Regions from separate parts of the Methylophilus sp. VKM B-3414 genome, predicted to be linked through region 1. Evidence: predicted binding sites of a transcription regulator. Region 1 holds the regulator's gene; each other region holds the start of a gene.
What was found. The regulator sigma-54, encoded in region 1, starts transcription at its own class of promoters, with help from an activator protein. The targets are predictions, from matches to a motif close to TGGCACNNTTCCTGCT.

Region 1 (4,201 bases):
CCTGTACCGGCAACCCCACCACATTCAAGCAAAAACGTACCGGTAAAGACGAGTGGATGCAAGGCAGTGGTCAACGTATCGAATACAACGCCCGCATGGATAAAGTGCAACTGTATACCAATGCCTGGGTTAAACGTGGTGAAGACATCGTGACCGGGGACTACATCAGCTACGACGCCAATGCCGAGTATGCCGAGGTGATTGGCGGCACCAAAGCCAACCCGAACGGGACGGCTGGCAGCCGCGTCAAGGCCACCATACAGCCTAAAAATAAAACCACACCGCCTGTCATTGACAACAAGCCAACCTCTCAACAGGGATTACGGATGAATCGCTCCTTGCAACTCAAGGTCGAACCTGCCCCTGCCGAAAACACTGGTGAGCAAGGCAAAGAGTAAGCTTAAAGATGGAAACCATGGCAGCAGATCAGAACCATTTGCAGGTTAACCGCCTGAAAAAAACCTATCAGGGCCGTACCGTCGTCAAAAACACGACGCTTGAGTTACGCAGTGGCGAAGTGATCGGCTTGCTGGGTCCCAACGGGGCAGGCAAAACCACCAGCTTTTACATGATTGTAGGGTTGGTTGCGCTGGATGAAGGCAACATTACGCTGAATGGCGCCGACGTGAGCCGCGCGCCCATGCATGAGCGCGCGCGCATGGGCTTGGCTTATCTGCCCCAAGAAGCATCCATTTTCCGCAAGCTCAGCGTAACCGACAACATCCTCGCCATTCTTGAAACCCGTCCCTATACGGAAGAGCAACGTGAGGCGAGGCTTGAATCCTTGCTGGATCAATTGCATATCCAGCACATCCGCAACAGTCAGGCCGTCAGCTTGTCTGGTGGCGAACGTCGACGCGTTGAAATTGCGCGCTGCCTGGCCACTGACCCTAAATTTATTTTGCTGGATGAACCGTTCGCCGGGATTGATCCGATTGCGGTGATCGAAATCCAGAAAATCATCCGCTACCTGAGCAGTCAGAATATTGGTATTTTAATCACCGACCACAATGTGCGCGAAACGCTGGATATCTGTGACCGCGCTTATATTGTCAATGAAGGCGCTGTGTTTGCAGCAGGCACGCCCGATGAAATCATTCAGAACGAAGGTGTGCGTGAAGTGTATCTGGGCAAGAATTTTAGGCTGTAATCCGTCATGAAACAGAACCTGCAATTACGTATTTCGCAAAATCTGGCGCTGACGCCGCAGCTGCAGCAATCGATCCGTTTGCTGCAACTTTCCACGCTGGAACTGAACCAGGAACTGGAAACCATCCTGCAGGAAAACCCGTTACTGGAAATGTCAGACGGTGAAGAAGGCGAGTTTGAAGATAACACACCGCCTCCCCCCACTGTAGAAGCTGAGCCGACAGATGCCAGCTCGTTTGACATGGCAACGCAGCAAGAGATCACCGCACCGGCAGAAAGTCTGCGTGAAGACTTGCACGATGAGCTGGGCGGGAGCGAGAGCGACCTGCCCAATTTAAACGAGGAATTCACGCCGCCAGAGTTTGAAGATGATTATGAAGAGTTTGGCAGCACCAGCAACTGGGACGAAGCCGGACGCAATCATCAGGAAGACGAAGACAGTGACTTTTCCAGACAGGAAACCACCAGCATCAGTTTGCGCGAGCATCTGATTGATCAGATACAACTGGCACATTTATCGCAACGTGACATGAGCCTGGTCAAACTGCTACTGGATAGCATCACTGATGATGGCTATCTGGAGCAAGATCTGCAGGAGATTGTGGAGCACTTGCCACTCGAACTTGAGGTCGAGCTGCTGGAACTGGAAACCGCCCTCAAGCTGATCCAGAATCTGGACCCTGTAGGCGTAGGTGCGCGCGATTTACGCGAGTGCCTGCTCTTGCAACTGACGCGTTTGCCGCAAGAAACGCCACACTTGCAAACCGCCATTGCCATTGCCAAAGACCACCTGGCGCTGCTTGCCAACAAAGACTTTGTCAAACTGCGCAAGGTGCTTGGTTGCGATGAAGCGGTACTCAAGGCGGCGCAGCACCTGATCCGCCAGCAAAACCCCAGACCCGGCAGCGAGTTTTCCAGCTTTAGTCACGATCACTTTATCCAGCACGATGTGGTGGTTAAAAAAATCAAGGGCATTTGGGTCGCCTCCTTAAATGATGGCGTGATCCCCAAACTGCGCATCAACCAGATGTATGCGGACATCCTCAAGCGCAACCGCGAGAGTTCAGGCCAATACCTGCAAAGCCAGATGCAGGAAGCCAAATGGATGATCAAGAATATCCAGCAGCGTTTCTCGACCATTTTGCGCGTGTCGCAAGCCATTGTAGACCGCCAACGCAACTTCTTTGAGCATGGTGAAATAGCCATGCGCCCACTGGTACTGCGTGAAATCGCCGAAGAACTCGACTTGCATGAAAGCACAGTTTCACGTGTCACCACGCATAAGTATATGCTCACACCGCGTGGCGTCTATGAACTCAAATACTTCTTTGGCAGCTCGGTAGCCACAGACGCAGGCGGCTCCTGCTCTGCCACCGCCATCCGAGCCTTGATCAAGCAAATGGTGGCCGAAGAAAACCCGAAAAAGCCTTTGTCGGACAACCAGATCACCGACACACTGGCACAACAAGGCATCGTCGTTGCCCGCCGTACCATAGCCAAATATCGCGAGTCCCTTAATATTCCGCCCGCGAACTTGCGCAAAACGCTCTAAACAAAAAAGGCCGCAGATGCGGCCTTTTTTGTTTCTCAGCTCCGATCACCTGATTGTGATCTTGGCAAATTTACGTTTACCCACCTGTGCGATCACTGTCACACCTTTAGTCAAAGGCAGATTCTTATCATCCACCTTGACGCTGTCGAGCTTGACGCCGCCTTGCTGCACTGCGCGCATGGCTTCACTGGTGCTTTCAACCAGGCCCGCCTGTTTTAACAATTGGCTAATGCCGATGCTGTCGCCTTCAATGGTCACTTCAACTTCGGGCACGTCATCCGGGATGCCGCCTTTGGCACGGGTCTGGAAGTCCTGCAAGGCTTTTTCAGCCGCGGCTTGACCATGGAAACGCGCCACAATTTCTTGGGCAAAGCCGACCTTGATATTGCGGGGGTTTGCGCCACTGGCGACTTGCGCCTTCCATTCGGCAATGGTTTCCAGCGTCGCAAAAGACAGCAAATCAATATAGCGCCACATCAGTTCATCTGAAATCGACATGATCTTGGCAAAAATAGTCTCTGGCGCCTCGCTAATGCCAATGTAGTTACCGAGTGATTTGGACATTTTATTGACGCCATCCAGCCCTTCCAGCAGCGGCATCATCAGCACACATTGCTGCGACTGGCCGGCCTGCTTTTGCAATTCACGCCCCATGAGCAGGTTAAACTTCTGGTCGGTACCACCGAGCTCAAGATCCGCTTGCAGGGCGACCGAATCATATCCTTGCAGTAACGGGTACAGAAACTCGTGAATCGCAATCGGTTGATTACCCTTGAAGCGTTTGGAGAAGTCATCGCGCTCCAGCATGCGGGCCACGGTATGGCTGGCAGCCAGCTTGATCATCCCCGCCGCACCGAGTTCACTTAACCAGTTGGAGTTGAAAACAATCTCGGTTTTGGTAGGATCCAGTATTTTAAAGACTTGTGCAGCATAGGTATCGGCGTTGGCCTTGACCTGCTCCACGGTTAAGGGTGGACGGGTGGCGCTTTTGCCAGTCGGGTCACCAATCATGCCGGTAAAGTCACCGATCAGGAATAAAATCTGATGGCCCAGATCCTGCAACTGGCGCAATTTATTAATGAGGACGGTATGACCCAGGTGCAAGTCGGGCGCGGTAGGGTCAAAGCCAGCTTTCACACGTAACGGCTTGCCTGTTTTCAGTTTCTCGACCAGCTCCTGCTCGATCAGTAACTCATCTGCGCCACGCTTGATAATGGCCAACGCCTTGGCAATTTCTGGGCTCAATGCTGGCACTTCAGATGAGGGTTGTTTGGTATCGGTCATGCGGGTATCCGTCAAATACAACGATGCGCACTGATGGCACCGTCTCAAATAAGTAAAACAGCTATTTTAACGTAATCCCATGCATTTCTGTAAGCGCGGCTGGAGCAGTGTTAAAATGACACCCATGCAAGTTTCTGCCGATCGCTCCCAGCCACGTTTGTTTATTGGACTGATGTCTGGCACCAGCCTGGACGGGGTGGATGCCGTGCTCACCTC
Region 2 (4,201 bases), on a different contig from region 1:
GTTTGCCGGTATATGGCGTTTTCCAGAAGCGGGCCACCAGCGCACGCAGTAACAGGCTTTGCAGCAAACTCATGCGCGCATGCGGCGGCATTTCAAAAGCACGGAATTCCACCAGCCCGAGGCGGCCAGTGGGGCCATCCGGCGAATAGAGTTTGTCGATGGAAAACTCCGAGCGGTGCGTGTTACCGGTTAAATCCACCAGCAAATTGCGCAGTAGCCGGTCAACCAGCCACGGCTGCTCGCTTTCTTTGCCTGCGGGTAAGGCTTGTTCCATCTGCTGAAAAGCAATCGCCAACTCATACAAATTGTCATCTCTGGCCTCATCCACGCGCGGCGCCTGGCTGGTCGGACCAATAAAAGTGCCTGAAAACAGATAAGACAAGGCGGGGTGATTTTGCCAGTAGGTAATCAGACTACGTAATACATCCGGGCGCCGCAACATGGGGCTATCCGCCGGCGTTTCCCCACCCAGCGTGACATGGTTACCGCCACCGGTGCCGGTGTGGCGTCCATCCAGCATGAATTTCTCAGTGCCGAGCCGACACAGACGCGCCTCGTCGTACAAGACATTGATGTTTGTCACTAGCTCTTTCCAGGTTTTCGCCGGGTGGATATTCACTTCGATGACGCCGGGGTCCGGCGTCACACTGAGCAACTTGAGTCTGCTGTCACGCGGCGGGGTATACCCCTCCAGCCACAGCTTGAGTTTCAAATCGGCCGCAGTTTGCTCAATGGCACTTAGCAAATCCAGATAGTCTTCCAGTCGACTCACTGGCGGCATAAACACATACAGCCGGCCATTGCGCACCTGTACGCATAACGCGGTATGGACCACTTCCCGGGCCAGCGGCTGCACTGTTTTGTGCTTGATCCGCACCGTGGGTGATTTGGCGGTCGCCAACGCTGCCTGTGGCTCAAACGGGTCCAGGGGGAATTCTGGCTCCATCTCTGCAGGCAACTGCCATGGCAGCGACGACAAGGGCAAGCGCAAGCCCATGGGCGAGTCGCCACCCAGCAGATACAAATGTTCACGGCGCAACGGCCACTTGCTGGTCAGCCATGCCCCGGCAGACTGGCTCTCGTCCGGCTTGAGCGGCATAACATAGCCAACCACTTGCCCCAAGCCCTGGTTGAGCAAATCTGCCAGCCGTTTGCGCTCTGTCGCATCCTGCAAATCCAGCTTGAGCGGATCGAGATTCACCGGTAACTGCTGCTCTTGTTGCGCGAGACTCATCACGTCTTCATAAGCGGCAATCACACAAGCTTTGGGAAAGCCCAACATGTCGGCCAGATGCTGGGAAAAAGCTTCTGCCTGCGCTACGCCATAGCCGTCATTATGACCTTCGGCTGAAAACAGGCTGGCATCGCGCCACACTGGCTTGCCATCCGGGCGCCAGTAAATATTGATGGCCCAGCGCGGCAAAGGCTCACCGGGATACCACTTGCCCTGGCCATAATGCAAAAAGCCATCCGGGGCAAAGTGCGCTTTCAGGCGCAAAGCCAGGTCACCGGCCAGTTGCCGCTTGTGATCTCCCAGTGCCAGAGTGTTCCATTGTGCGCCATCCATATCATCAATCGACACAAAAGTCGGTTCGCCGCCTTGCGTCAGCCGCACATCGTGTTTTTTGAGCTCAACATCCACCTTGTCACCCAGCTTGAGGATGGCCTGCCAGTCCGCTTCGCTGTAAGGCTTGGTCACGCGCGGGTCTTCGTGAATGCGCGTTACTGTCATCTCATGCGTGAACGTGACCTCGGCGATATCGGTAAAGCCAGTCACTGGCGCTGCCGAGGAAGGGATCGCCGTACACGCCAACGGAATATGCCCCTCTCCGGCCATCAGTCCAGAGGTAGGATCCAGGCCAACCCATCCTGCGCCGGGGATAAACACCTCGGTCCAGGCATGCAAATCGGTAAAATCCTTGTCGGTGCCACTGGGGCCATCCAGCGCCGCAACGTCGGCCTTGAGCTGAATCAGGTAGCCGGAAACAAAGCGCGCGGCCAAGCCCAGGTGGCGCATGATTTGCACCAGCAACCAGGCGGAGTCCCGGCAAGACCCTGTGCGCTTCTGCAGAGACTCTTCCGGGGTTTGTATGCCCGGCTCCATGCGCACGGTATAGCCGATTTCAGCCTGCAAACGCTGATTGACGGCCACCAGAAAGTCGACAATGCCGACTTCGGGTTTGATCACGGCTTGCCGCATTTCCGTCATCCACGCCTGCAACAAGGGCCCGACCGGATCGGGCTGCAAATAGGCGGTCAGCTCGAACGCCTGCTGCTCGGTATAGTTAAACGGGTAATGCTCGGCATATTTCTCGACAAAAAAATCAAACGGATTGATGACGGTCATATCTGCCACCAAATCGACCGTAAAGTCGAGCTCACGCACCATTTCGGGGAATACGTAACGGGCAATGTAGTTGCCGTAGGGGTCTTGCTGCCAGTTGATAAAATGCTGCTCAGGATTAACCGTCAGCGAATACGACAAAATCGGCGTGCGCGCGTGGGCAGCGGGCTTGAGGCGGACTTCGTGTGGCGAAAGATTGACCAGGCGGTCAAATTGATAGCGGGTGCGGTGATGTAAAGCGACGCGTATAGCCACTGCTGATCCTCAATAATATTATGATTTTAAGCAGTGTGATGCAGGAAATATGCCAGCCACGCCAAAACCCAGCGCGTGGCGGCAATTAAACGCTAACCCTGATCGACTTACTTGCTGCCGCCTACCAGATTTTTGACCGCGCTCACCACATCGCCTGGCAGCACCACAATTTTGCTATTGTTGGAGTCGGCCATTTTTTGCATTGATTGAATATAGCGGTCACCCAGCAAAAAGGTGGCGGAGGTATTGTTTTCCTTGACCGCTTCCGCAATCATTTTAATCGCCGCCGCTGAGGCTTGGGCCCCCACCATTTGCGCCTCTGCGTCTTTACGCGCGGCCTCCAGGCGGGCTTCGGCATTCAAGATCAACGACTGCTTGGCGCCTTCGGCTTCGGTCACCACCGCCACACGCTCCCGCTCGGCCGCTGCCTGTCGCTCCATCGCATCCTGCATATTGGCAGAGGGTTTGATGTCTTGAATCTCCACACTTTTCACGGTGAGACCCCAGTCCAGCGCCTCATCGGCAATCGCCTCTTTAAGCTCCGCCTTGATCCGGTCACGCGAGGTCAGCGCATGATTCAGGTCCATGCCGCCGATGATAGAACGCAAACTGGTTTGCACCATATTGCGCATGGCTTCGCGAAAGTTTTCGATGCCGTAGACCGCACGCTCGATATTAGTCACTTTGATAAACGCCACCGCATTGGCCAGAATCACCGCGTTATCACGGGTGATCACCTCCTGCTCTGGGACATCGAGAATGATGTCTTTGGTGGTCACCTTGTAACTGACATTACTGAATACCGGGTTGATCACATTGAGGCCTGGCTTGAGAATGCCGGCAAATTTACCGAGCCGCTCGACCACCCATTCTTCGCCCTGCGGCACAATACGTACCCCTTTCACGATGGCGATCACTACCAGTACGATGACAATGACACTGACTTCGGTCATGACGACTCCCCTCAATAATTAAAACGATTAACCGTGGTGGGCAGGCGCCACACGCAGGCTGTTGCCTTCCACGGCGACAATGATTGCCGCTTGTTGCACAGCCATGGCCGTATCGGCATATGCCACCCATTCGCGGCTACCCAATACCCCTTGTGCAAACCGGATCTTGCCCGGTTGCATGGGAGAAATAGCCTCAATCACCACGCCTTCACGACCGATCTCCTCGCCCTGCGCCTGTCCAACCCGCAAGTCAGGCTTGCGTTTCTCCAGCTTGCGCATGATGGCCAAGGCCAGTGCCGCCAGCACGGCATAATTCAGGGCTTGCAAGGCTAATGACATCTCAGGCCAAAACAGGGTGAGCGCTGCCATTGCCAGTGCGGCAATGCCTAGCCATAACAAGTACAAGGTGCCGAGCAGCATTTCCGAGCATAACAGCACCAGGCCCAATCCGCACCACCATCCTGTCTGCATAACCCGCTCCCCCAAACCACGATGAATAAACGACCACGAATCTTTGAGCGCATGGTATCACTACTTGTGTCAAAATGGGGGAATGACTCAACCGCCTGTCCGCCTTACGCTTGCGACTGACCGCCGGGAACGGCTGGCACAAATCCGCACCTGCTTTCCGCAGGCCAGCGGACCAGAT
Region 3 (4,201 bases), on a different contig from region 1:
CGGTGCGCGGTGAAAGCTGGGCGCGAGGCCAAAGCGACTCTCCACCCAGCCCTTGAGCACCGCCCCCTGCGGGCTGTTGGCATCAAAGCCCCAGCCCTCCAGCAATTTGAGGTAGCTGGGTCTGAAACGGCGTGGGCCTTGTGCTGTGGCTGGCCGCTGCAAATCAAAGGCGATGGCCATATAGTGGGCAAACCTGTCGGCGGCTTCTTCGGCGTTGTGGCTGGCGTGCAGCAAACGAAACAGCCCGCCGTGGGTCTCGCGTGCTCCGGCAATATGCAGGGGCTGCGGGTGACGGTTAAACGCGACCGAGCCCAGCAATCCGGCCGGAAGACCGACCAGGTTGGTGCTGTACCAGTCTTGCGGGCTTTCTTCCGCCTGCATGCCAGCGAGATGCAGCCTTAAACCGGACGGTTTTCATTCGGGTTGCGTACTGGCCCCATCAATTGCAGGCCTTCTTCATAGGTGATTTCCGGATAGTTGGCGCTAAAACTCATGGCCTTGGCAATCACCGCATCCAGTTTGCCCGCAGTATCCAGTTTTTTCAGATCATTCTTTTCCAGGTGCAACAGTTCCAGCAACTCGTTATAAACCGTGGCCTCATCAATTGGCAGGATGTAAAAAGTGCTGCCGTTCATCTTGACCGTGTATTTTTTCAAGAGGTCGATATTGTTGCAAAACAGGATGTATTTTCCTTCAGGCAGCAGGGCATCTTTCAATGCTTCAACCAGCATTTCCAGATAGCCGAAAGACAGCAGATAGCCAGTAAAAAATGGCATGCCATTTTCGCCTTCCTGCGCGTAGGCCATGACTTGGTCACAGGTAATTTCAGGTGGACGCGCTTCATCAGCCACTTGCGGAGCAAATTTAATCGCCAGTTCGCCGCGAAACCCAAAGCGCCCTGGCACTTTGGTGGCATCTTTAAACACTGGGTTTTGCAAACGGTGCTCTGAATTGAGTTTGCCGAAAATGGTGCTTTCCATGGTGGTCATTACAATGTTCTCCTAAAGAAATGAAGCCAGGGGTTACGCTGGCTGGTTACGAATAAAGTCTGCGGTTTTTAAAAAAGCCTGATCCAACTGTGCCCTTAACGTGGCATCTGCCACCACCTCCAGCACGGCACGTCGCATGCATAACATCCAGGCATCCCTTTCTGCCTCGCCGATGCCAAACATGGCATGTCGCTGGCGCAAGCGCGGATGTCCGCGTGTGTTGCTATACACCTTGGGGCCACCCAGCCATTCGATCAGAAACTGCACCAGCACCACCTTGGTTTCAGACAGGTCTGCCGCATGCATGGCGCGGATCGCTGCAGCTTCTGGTGCCGTATTCATATGAAAATAAAAGCGCTCGACCAGATGGGTAATGGCAGCTTCTCCACCGATTTGTGCAAAGTGCGGATTGCCTTGAATTTGCGCGATTGGCTTGTGTCGGCTGGTATCCAAAGCCGGATTAATGGGGGGTAATGGCTGGTGCATCATGACCTCGCTGGGAACTGACAGATGGTCCTGATTCAGCAAGTGTTGTACCAACAGCTATGCCATTCAGTCTGCAGAAAGTAAATATCCAGTCTGGATGCGGCCTGGCGGCCAATTGGTTAAGGGAATAGCCCATTTGAAAGCTGCTGACCGCGAGCAGGAAGGTTTGTTTCATACCGCACGCTGTGCACCGCTTTTGTCGTGTTTGCGACAGAAGGTATTTAAGGAAGCTTCGTCTGCGTTTTTGTGAAAATATAAATATAAATCAAATACTTAACTTTTATTTTTTCTGTTGGCACGCTCCTTGCCATACACAGGCTACATGGCCGACACCCTCCATCGCCTGATAAGAAAAGTGATTAGGTTGCGATTCGGAATCGGAAGATGGCTGCGTAAAGCGACGAATTTTTCATTTAAACCTAAGGAGCTTCATTATGGCTGCATTACGTCAAATTGCATTTTATGGCAAAGGTGGCATCGGCAAGTCCACCACTTCTCAAAACACGCTGGCTGCGTTGGCCGAAATGGGTCAGAAAATCCTCATCGTCGGTTGCGACCCTAAAGCCGACTCTACTCGCCTGATTCTGCACGCAAAAGCACAGGACACCGTGTTATCTCTGGCTGCCGAAGCCGGTTCTGTCGAGGATCTGGAAATCGAAGATGTGATGAAAATCGGTTACCGCGACATCCGTTGCGTGGAATCCGGTGGTCCAGAACCTGGCGTGGGTTGCGCAGGTCGCGGTGTGATTACTTCGATCAACTTCCTCGAGGAAAACGGCGCCTATGACGGCGTGGATTATGTCTCCTACGACGTATTGGGTGACGTGGTGTGTGGTGGTTTCGCTATGCCGATTCGTGAAAACAAGGCACAGGAAATCTACATCGTCATGTCCGGCGAAATGATGGCGATGTATGCCGCCAACAACATTTCCAAAGGCATCCTGAAATACGCCAACTCCGGCGGCGTACGTTTGGGTGGACTGGTATGTAACGAGCGCCAGACTGACAAGGAACTGGAACTGGCTGAAGCACTGGCTGGCAAACTGGGTACCAAACTGATCCACTTTGTACCACGTGACAACGTGGTGCAGCACGCCGAGTTGCGTCGTATGACCGTGCTGGAATACGCCCCGGACTCCAAGCAGGCTGAGGAATATCGTCAACTGGCGCAGAAAGTTCACGCCAACGCCGGTAACGGTACCATCCCGACCCCGATCACCATGGATGAGCTGGAAGACCTGTTGATGGACTTCGGCATCATGAAGAAAGAGGATGAAACACTGATTGGTAAAGCGGCGACTGCAGCTTAATGAGTCTTTGGCAGGGGGCTTTGCCCCTTGCCAACCCCTCCAGAGACGGTTTCAAAAGTTGAGGAGGTTACTTCCGGGCAATTTCAACAATTTTTGAAAAGTTTCTTTTTATCACTGGTTTTTAGTCGAACATAGGAGACAACGATGAGTGCGACTGCTGAAACAAAAGTCAACGGCGCCGAGCTGATTCAGGAGGTGTTAAAAGCCTATCCTGAAAAGTCCGCCAAAAAACGTGCAAAACATTTGAATGTGTATGAAGAAGGCAAATCCGAGTGTGATGTGAAATCCAACATCAAATCGCTGCCAGGGGTAATGACCATCCGTGGTTGTGCCTACGCCGGTTCCAAAGGCGTGGTATGGGGCCCGATTAAAGACATGGTGCATATCTCGCACGGCCCGGTCGGTTGCGGCCAGTATTCCTGGGCGTCACGCCGTAACTACTACATCGGTACCACCGGTATCGACACCTTCGGCACCATGCAGTTTACCTCCGACTTCCAGGAAAAAGACATCGTGTTTGGCGGTGACAAAAAACTGGAAAAAATCATCGACGAGATTCAGGTACTGTTCCCGCTCAACAAGGGCATTACCGTGCAGTCCGAGTGTCCAATTGGTCTGATCGGCGACGACATCGAAGCCGTGTCCAAGAAAAAAGCCAAAGAGTACGAAGGCAAGGTGATTGTGCCTGTACGTTGCGAAGGCTTCCGTGGCGTGTCGCAATCGCTGGGTCACCACATTGCCAACGACGCCGTGCGCGACTTTGTGTTTGACAAAACCGACCCTGACAAAAACAAATTCGAGTCCAGCCCGTATGACGTGGCCATTATTGGTGACTACAACATCGGTGGCGATGCCTGGTCCAGCCGCATCCTGCTCGAAGAAATGGGCCTGCGCGTGATCGCCCAATGGTCCGGTGACGGCTCGATTGCCGAGCTGGAAAACACCCCCAAGGCCAAGCTCAATATCCTGCACTGCTACCGCTCGATGAACTACATCAGCCGCCACATGGAAGAGAAGTATGGGATCCCATGGGTAGAGTACAACTTCTTTGGCCCATCCAAAATCGAAGAATCCCTACGCAAGATTGCCAGCTTCTTTGATGACAGTATCAAGGAGAAAACAGAGCAGGTGATTGCCAAATACAAAGCGCTGACCGATGCCGTGATTGCCAAATACAAACCACGCCTGCAAGGCAAAAAAGTCATGCTGTTTGTCGGTGGCCTGCGTCCCCGTCACGTGATTGGTGCCTATGAGGATTTGGGCATGGAAGTGGTGGGTACCGGCTACGAGTTTGGCCACAACGATGACTATCAGCGTACCACTCACTATGTTAAGGACGGCACCCTGATCTATGACGATGTGACCGGCTACGAGTTTGAGAAGTTTGTGGAAGCCGTGCAACCAGATCTGGTCGGT
Region 4 (4,201 bases), on a different contig from region 1:
AGGCAGACATTTTCATGCCGCAAATAACTTTTTTGGGAAGACATTAAAAGACTCACGACTGGCGCAAGTCTTTTTTGTCAGTAGTATTGATGCACAACGGCACAGCTCGTTCCCGCTTTGGCGCAGTCAGCAAGTACACATTTAATTTGCTAATCATCAATCCCTAACTCCTGTATCTTGCGAGTAAGTGTATTCCTTCCCATCCCTAGCTGATTGGCAGCTTCAATCCGGCGGCCATCGGTATGGGCGAGGGCGCGGGTGATCAGGATACGCTCAAACTCTTTGGTTTTGGCGTCTAGAATATTGGTTTCCCCGCGGTTGAGCGCGTCGGTGACTTCTTGGGCTAGCGCTTCTTGCCAGGAGCCTCCGCTACTATGTTTGCCAGTATCCTCTTTAAGCTCTGGGGGTAAGTCATTGACGTCCACGTTTTGACCTGGGGCCATCACGGTGAGCCAGTGGCACACGTTTTCGAGCTGGCGAACGTTACCGCTCCAGTTGACCGACATCAGGTATTTGATGGCTGCCTGCGACAGTTGCTTAGGCTCAACCCCCAGTTGCTGTGCGCTGTGGGCGAGAAAATGCTTGGTCAGCAAGGGGATATCTTCTCTACGTTCACGCAAGGGCGGTAAGCGCAGACGAATGACGTTCAGGCGGTGAAACAAGTCTTCACGGAACAGACCTTGTTTGACGCGTTCTTCGAGGTCCTGGTGAGTGGCGGCAATCACGCGTACATTGACTTTGATTGGTTGATGTCCACCCACGCGATAAAACTGGCCGTCGGACAAGACGCGCAACAATCTGGTTTGCAAGTCAGCAGGCATGTCGCCGATTTCATCAAGAAACAAAGTGCCGTTATCTGCTTGTTCAAAGCGGCCCCGTCTGGCGGCGGCGGCTCCTGTAAATGCTCCGCGTTCATGACCAAACAATTCAGATTCTAATAAGTCTTTTGGGATCGCGGCTGTGTTGATAGCGATAAATGGTTTGTCAGCCCGTGGACTGTGTCTATGCAGGGCGCTTGCGACCAGTTCTTTACCGCTGCCGGATTCGCCGTTAATGAGCACGGTGGAGTGCGAGCGACTCAGGCGGCCAATGGCACGGAAAACCTCTTGCATGGCGGGGGCCTGGCCGATAATTTCTGGCGAAGGGCCAGTGTCTTCTACGGCCTCGACAGATTGACGCATGCTTTCTTCAACGGCACGTTTGATAATTTCGATGGCTTGGTCTACATCAAACGGTTTGGCCAGATACTCAAACGCACCACCCTGAAAGGCGGCGACAGCGCTTTCGAGGTCTGAGTAAGCGGTCATGATAATGACGGGAATCTCGGGAAAGCGCTGCTTTACCTCGGATAAAAAGTCCAGGCCCGAGCCATTCGGCATGCGGATGTCACTGACAATGACTTGGGGTTGTTCACGATTTAAAGCGTTGAGTGCTTCTGCCGGGGATGAAAATGTTTTGAAATCAAAGTCCGTGCGGGCAAGTGCTTTTTCAAACACCCAGCGGATGGATTTGTCGTCGTCTAGGATCCAGATTGGCTTCATAGCTGTTTCTCGTGAATTATTGTACTGATGATTTTAATTGCGTACTTTCAATAGGTAGCAATATATGGAAGATGGTTTTACCCGGCTGTGAATCACAGTCGATCATGCCATGGTGTTGGGTGATAAAGGTTTGCGCCAGCGCAAGGCCCAAGCCTGTGCCGCCTTCGCGACCAGATACCAGCGGGTAGAAAATGCGTTCTTTGATGCCGGCAGGGATGCCTGGGCCGTTATCAATAATCTCTAAATGAATCCCGACACGGTAACGTTTTCTGGCTAGCGTAATTTGGCGCTCAGCACGCGTGCGGAAAGTAATGCTCGCGCCTTCGGTCTGATGCTGTTGCATCGCTTGTGCCGCATTACGCGCAATATTGAGCACGGCTTGTATCAGTTTCTCGCGATCGCCAATGAGCTCCGGCAAGCTGGTATCGTAGTCGCGGATCACGCGGATATGGTTAGGCGATTCTGCCAGTAACAGACTGCGTACGCGCTCCAGCACTTCATGAATGTTGGTGGGCTCATATTTTGGCACGCGGTGAGGTGCCAGCAGTCTGTCCATGAGGCTATGTAGTCTGTCAGCCTCTTTGATAATCACCTGGGTATATTCTTTTAGGCTGGGTTGCGGCAACTCAAATTCAAGCAATTGTGCCGCACCACGCAAGCCGCCTAGCGGGTTGCGGATCTCATGCGCCAGATTCCTGAGTAATTCAGAGTTGGCTTGCTGCTGTATCAACATGCGCTCTTCACGCGCAATACGCAATTGCTGATCCATTTGCACAAACTCCAGAATCAGCATGTCTTCCGGCGTTTGGTTGAACGCGGCTGAAATAGGGGTGGCTGTGCAGGTCACGGCCGTTGTATGGCCGCGTTGGGTGGTCAGTGCAAACTCATGCTCACGATATGGGCTCTGTGTTTCTATGGCGTTGGTCACGGCCATTTGCAAAATTTCGCAATTCACAAATACGTCATGGATATGCGCCCCTTGAATCTGGTTGGCACTAAATGCAAACAGAATCTCGGCGCTGGAGTTGGCGTAAGTAACTTCTAGTTGGTTATTAAGCAAAATGACTGCCGTGGCAATATGCTCTAAACCACTAAAGCCGTTGGGAGATTTCTGTACCATGTCCTGAGCTTGTTAAAAAGAGTGAATCACGCCCTGTTTTAAAGCAAAACCCAAGCCAATTCTTACAAGAAGCGTAAAAATGATTGAGCAAGCCCCCAAAATGGTGCATTTAAAGGTTGAGTTCTTTATTTAACAGCTCGATATTGCGCTCATGTGCCTGAATTTCCGCCTCAATCACTCGCAGTTTTTCTTCATACTTGGCGACGTTTCTAAACGTTTTGCCATTGGCGCCTCTGTAGACTTCTGGCGTGTTCTGGGCTTCTTCATATAACAGGCGAGCATTCTCAAGTGCTTGTTTTTCTTGAGAAAGCTCGTTCATTAATAGCTCTCGCCGCTTTTGGTCGCGTTGATTTTGTGTCTGATTATCGACTTTGGGAAAATCGGCCGGAGAGGGTGTTTTTACATTGGCTTTTTTCTCCCTGGCAGGGGGAGGAGGCTCTGCGGTTCTGGGCCCACTAATAATGAGCTCTGCCTTGCTTTTGCCTTCGGGTTTGATATTGGTATAGGTGGTGACGCCGTTACTGTCGGTATATTTGTAAATATCTGCCCAGCTTTGGTTGCACATGAGCGCGAAGGTGCAAATGTAAAAAAGTCTTTTCATGGCAATAGTTTAGAGTAGATCGTTGAGGGTATCAACGTCTGCTCGCCTAAAAACGTTGACGGAACAGCGCGCACATAAAAAAACAGGGCAGCCTGGGCTGCCCTGTTTTAGTGCGTGCTCTTGTGATTAGCAGGAGTAGTACAGACCAAATTCCACTGGGTGTGGTGTTTGGCGCAGTTTAGTGACTTCTTCCATTTTCAATGCAATGTATGCATCAATCCAGTCGTCTGAGAAAACGCCGCCGCGTGTTAAGAACTCGCGGTCTTTATCCAGATACTCCAATGCTTGTTCCAGAGATGAACATACTGTTGGGATCAATGCATCTTCTTCTGGTGGCAGATGGTACAAGTCTTTAGTCGCTGGTTCACCTGGGTGAATCTTGTTCTGAACGCCATCCAGACCAGCCATCAACAGGGCTGAGAAAGCCAAGTATGGGTTAGCAATCGGGTCTGGGAAGCGCGCTTCAACACGGCGTGCTTTGTCTGAATGCACAAATGGAATACGAATCGCAGCAGAACGGTTTTTAGCTGAGTAAGCCAATTTCACTGGTGCTTCGTAGTGTGGAACCAAGCGCTTGTATGAGTTGGTGCCTGGGTTGGTAATCGCGTTCAAAGCACGTGCGTGCTTGATGATGCCGCCGATGTAGTACAAAGCGAAGTCGCTCAGGCCTGCATAGCCGTTACCTGCAAACAGGTTTTTGCCATCTTTCCATACCGACTGGTGTACGTGCATACCGGAGCCGTTGTCACCAAACATCGGTTTAGGCATAAATGTAGCAGTTTTACCGTAAGCGTGTGCAGTATTAGTCACTACGTATTTCAGGATTTGTGTCCAGTCAGCACGTTGTACCAAGGTCGCAAACTTAGTACCGATTTCACATTGACCGGCTGTTGCCACTTCGTGGTGGTGCACTTCAACAGGCACGCCCAGTTCTTCTAA

Region 2: Q9292_RS03760 (transglutaminase family protein) is a predicted target of sigma-54. The motif match lies at 2,639-2,654, and genes of this name have one in related genera.
Region 3: nifH (nitrogenase iron protein) is a predicted target of sigma-54. The motif match lies at 1,769-1,784, and genes of this name have one in related genera.
Region 4: glnL (nitrogen regulation protein NR(II)) is a predicted target of sigma-54. The motif match lies at 2,704-2,719, and genes of this name have one in related genera.

The regions. Positions count from the first base shown of each region.
Region 1 covers NZ_JAVTLI010000006.1:86,960-91,160, reverse strand. Annotated here, with positions in the region: gene lptA (lipopolysaccharide transport periplasmic protein LptA) at 1-398, shown strand, start outside; gene lptB (LPS export ABC transporter ATP-binding protein) at 407-1,150, shown strand; gene Q9292_RS06775 (RNA polymerase factor sigma-54) at 1,157-2,701, shown strand; gene tyrS (tyrosine--tRNA ligase) at 2,747-3,985, opposite strand; gene Q9292_RS06765 (anhydro-N-acetylmuramic acid kinase) at 4,110-4,201, shown strand, end outside.
Region 2 covers NZ_JAVTLI010000003.1:318,244-322,444, reverse strand. Annotated here, with positions in the region: gene Q9292_RS03760 (transglutaminase family protein) at 1-2,599, opposite strand, end outside; gene Q9292_RS03755 (SPFH domain-containing protein) at 2,707-3,552, opposite strand; gene Q9292_RS03750 (NfeD family protein) at 3,580-4,023, opposite strand; gene Q9292_RS03745 (FAD-binding domain-containing protein) at 4,106-4,201, shown strand, end outside.
Region 3 covers NZ_JAVTLI010000001.1:116,824-121,024, forward strand. Annotated here, with positions in the region: gene Q9292_RS00545 (NAD(+)--dinitrogen-reductase ADP-D-ribosyltransferase) at 1-381, opposite strand, end outside; gene Q9292_RS00550 (hypothetical protein) at 399-989, opposite strand; gene Q9292_RS00555 (group II truncated hemoglobin) at 1,023-1,529, opposite strand; gene nifH (nitrogenase iron protein) at 1,910-2,785, shown strand; gene nifD (nitrogenase molybdenum-iron protein alpha chain) at 2,930-4,201, shown strand, end outside.
Region 4 covers NZ_JAVTLI010000003.1:54,230-58,430, reverse strand. Annotated here, with positions in the region: gene Q9292_RS02545 (DUF6445 family protein) at 1-145, shown strand, start outside; gene ntrC (nitrogen regulation protein NR(I)) at 150-1,541, opposite strand; gene glnL (nitrogen regulation protein NR(II)) at 1,558-2,661, opposite strand; gene Q9292_RS02530 (DUF4124 domain-containing protein) at 2,771-3,262, opposite strand; gene glnA (type I glutamate--ammonia ligase) at 3,389-4,201, opposite strand, start outside.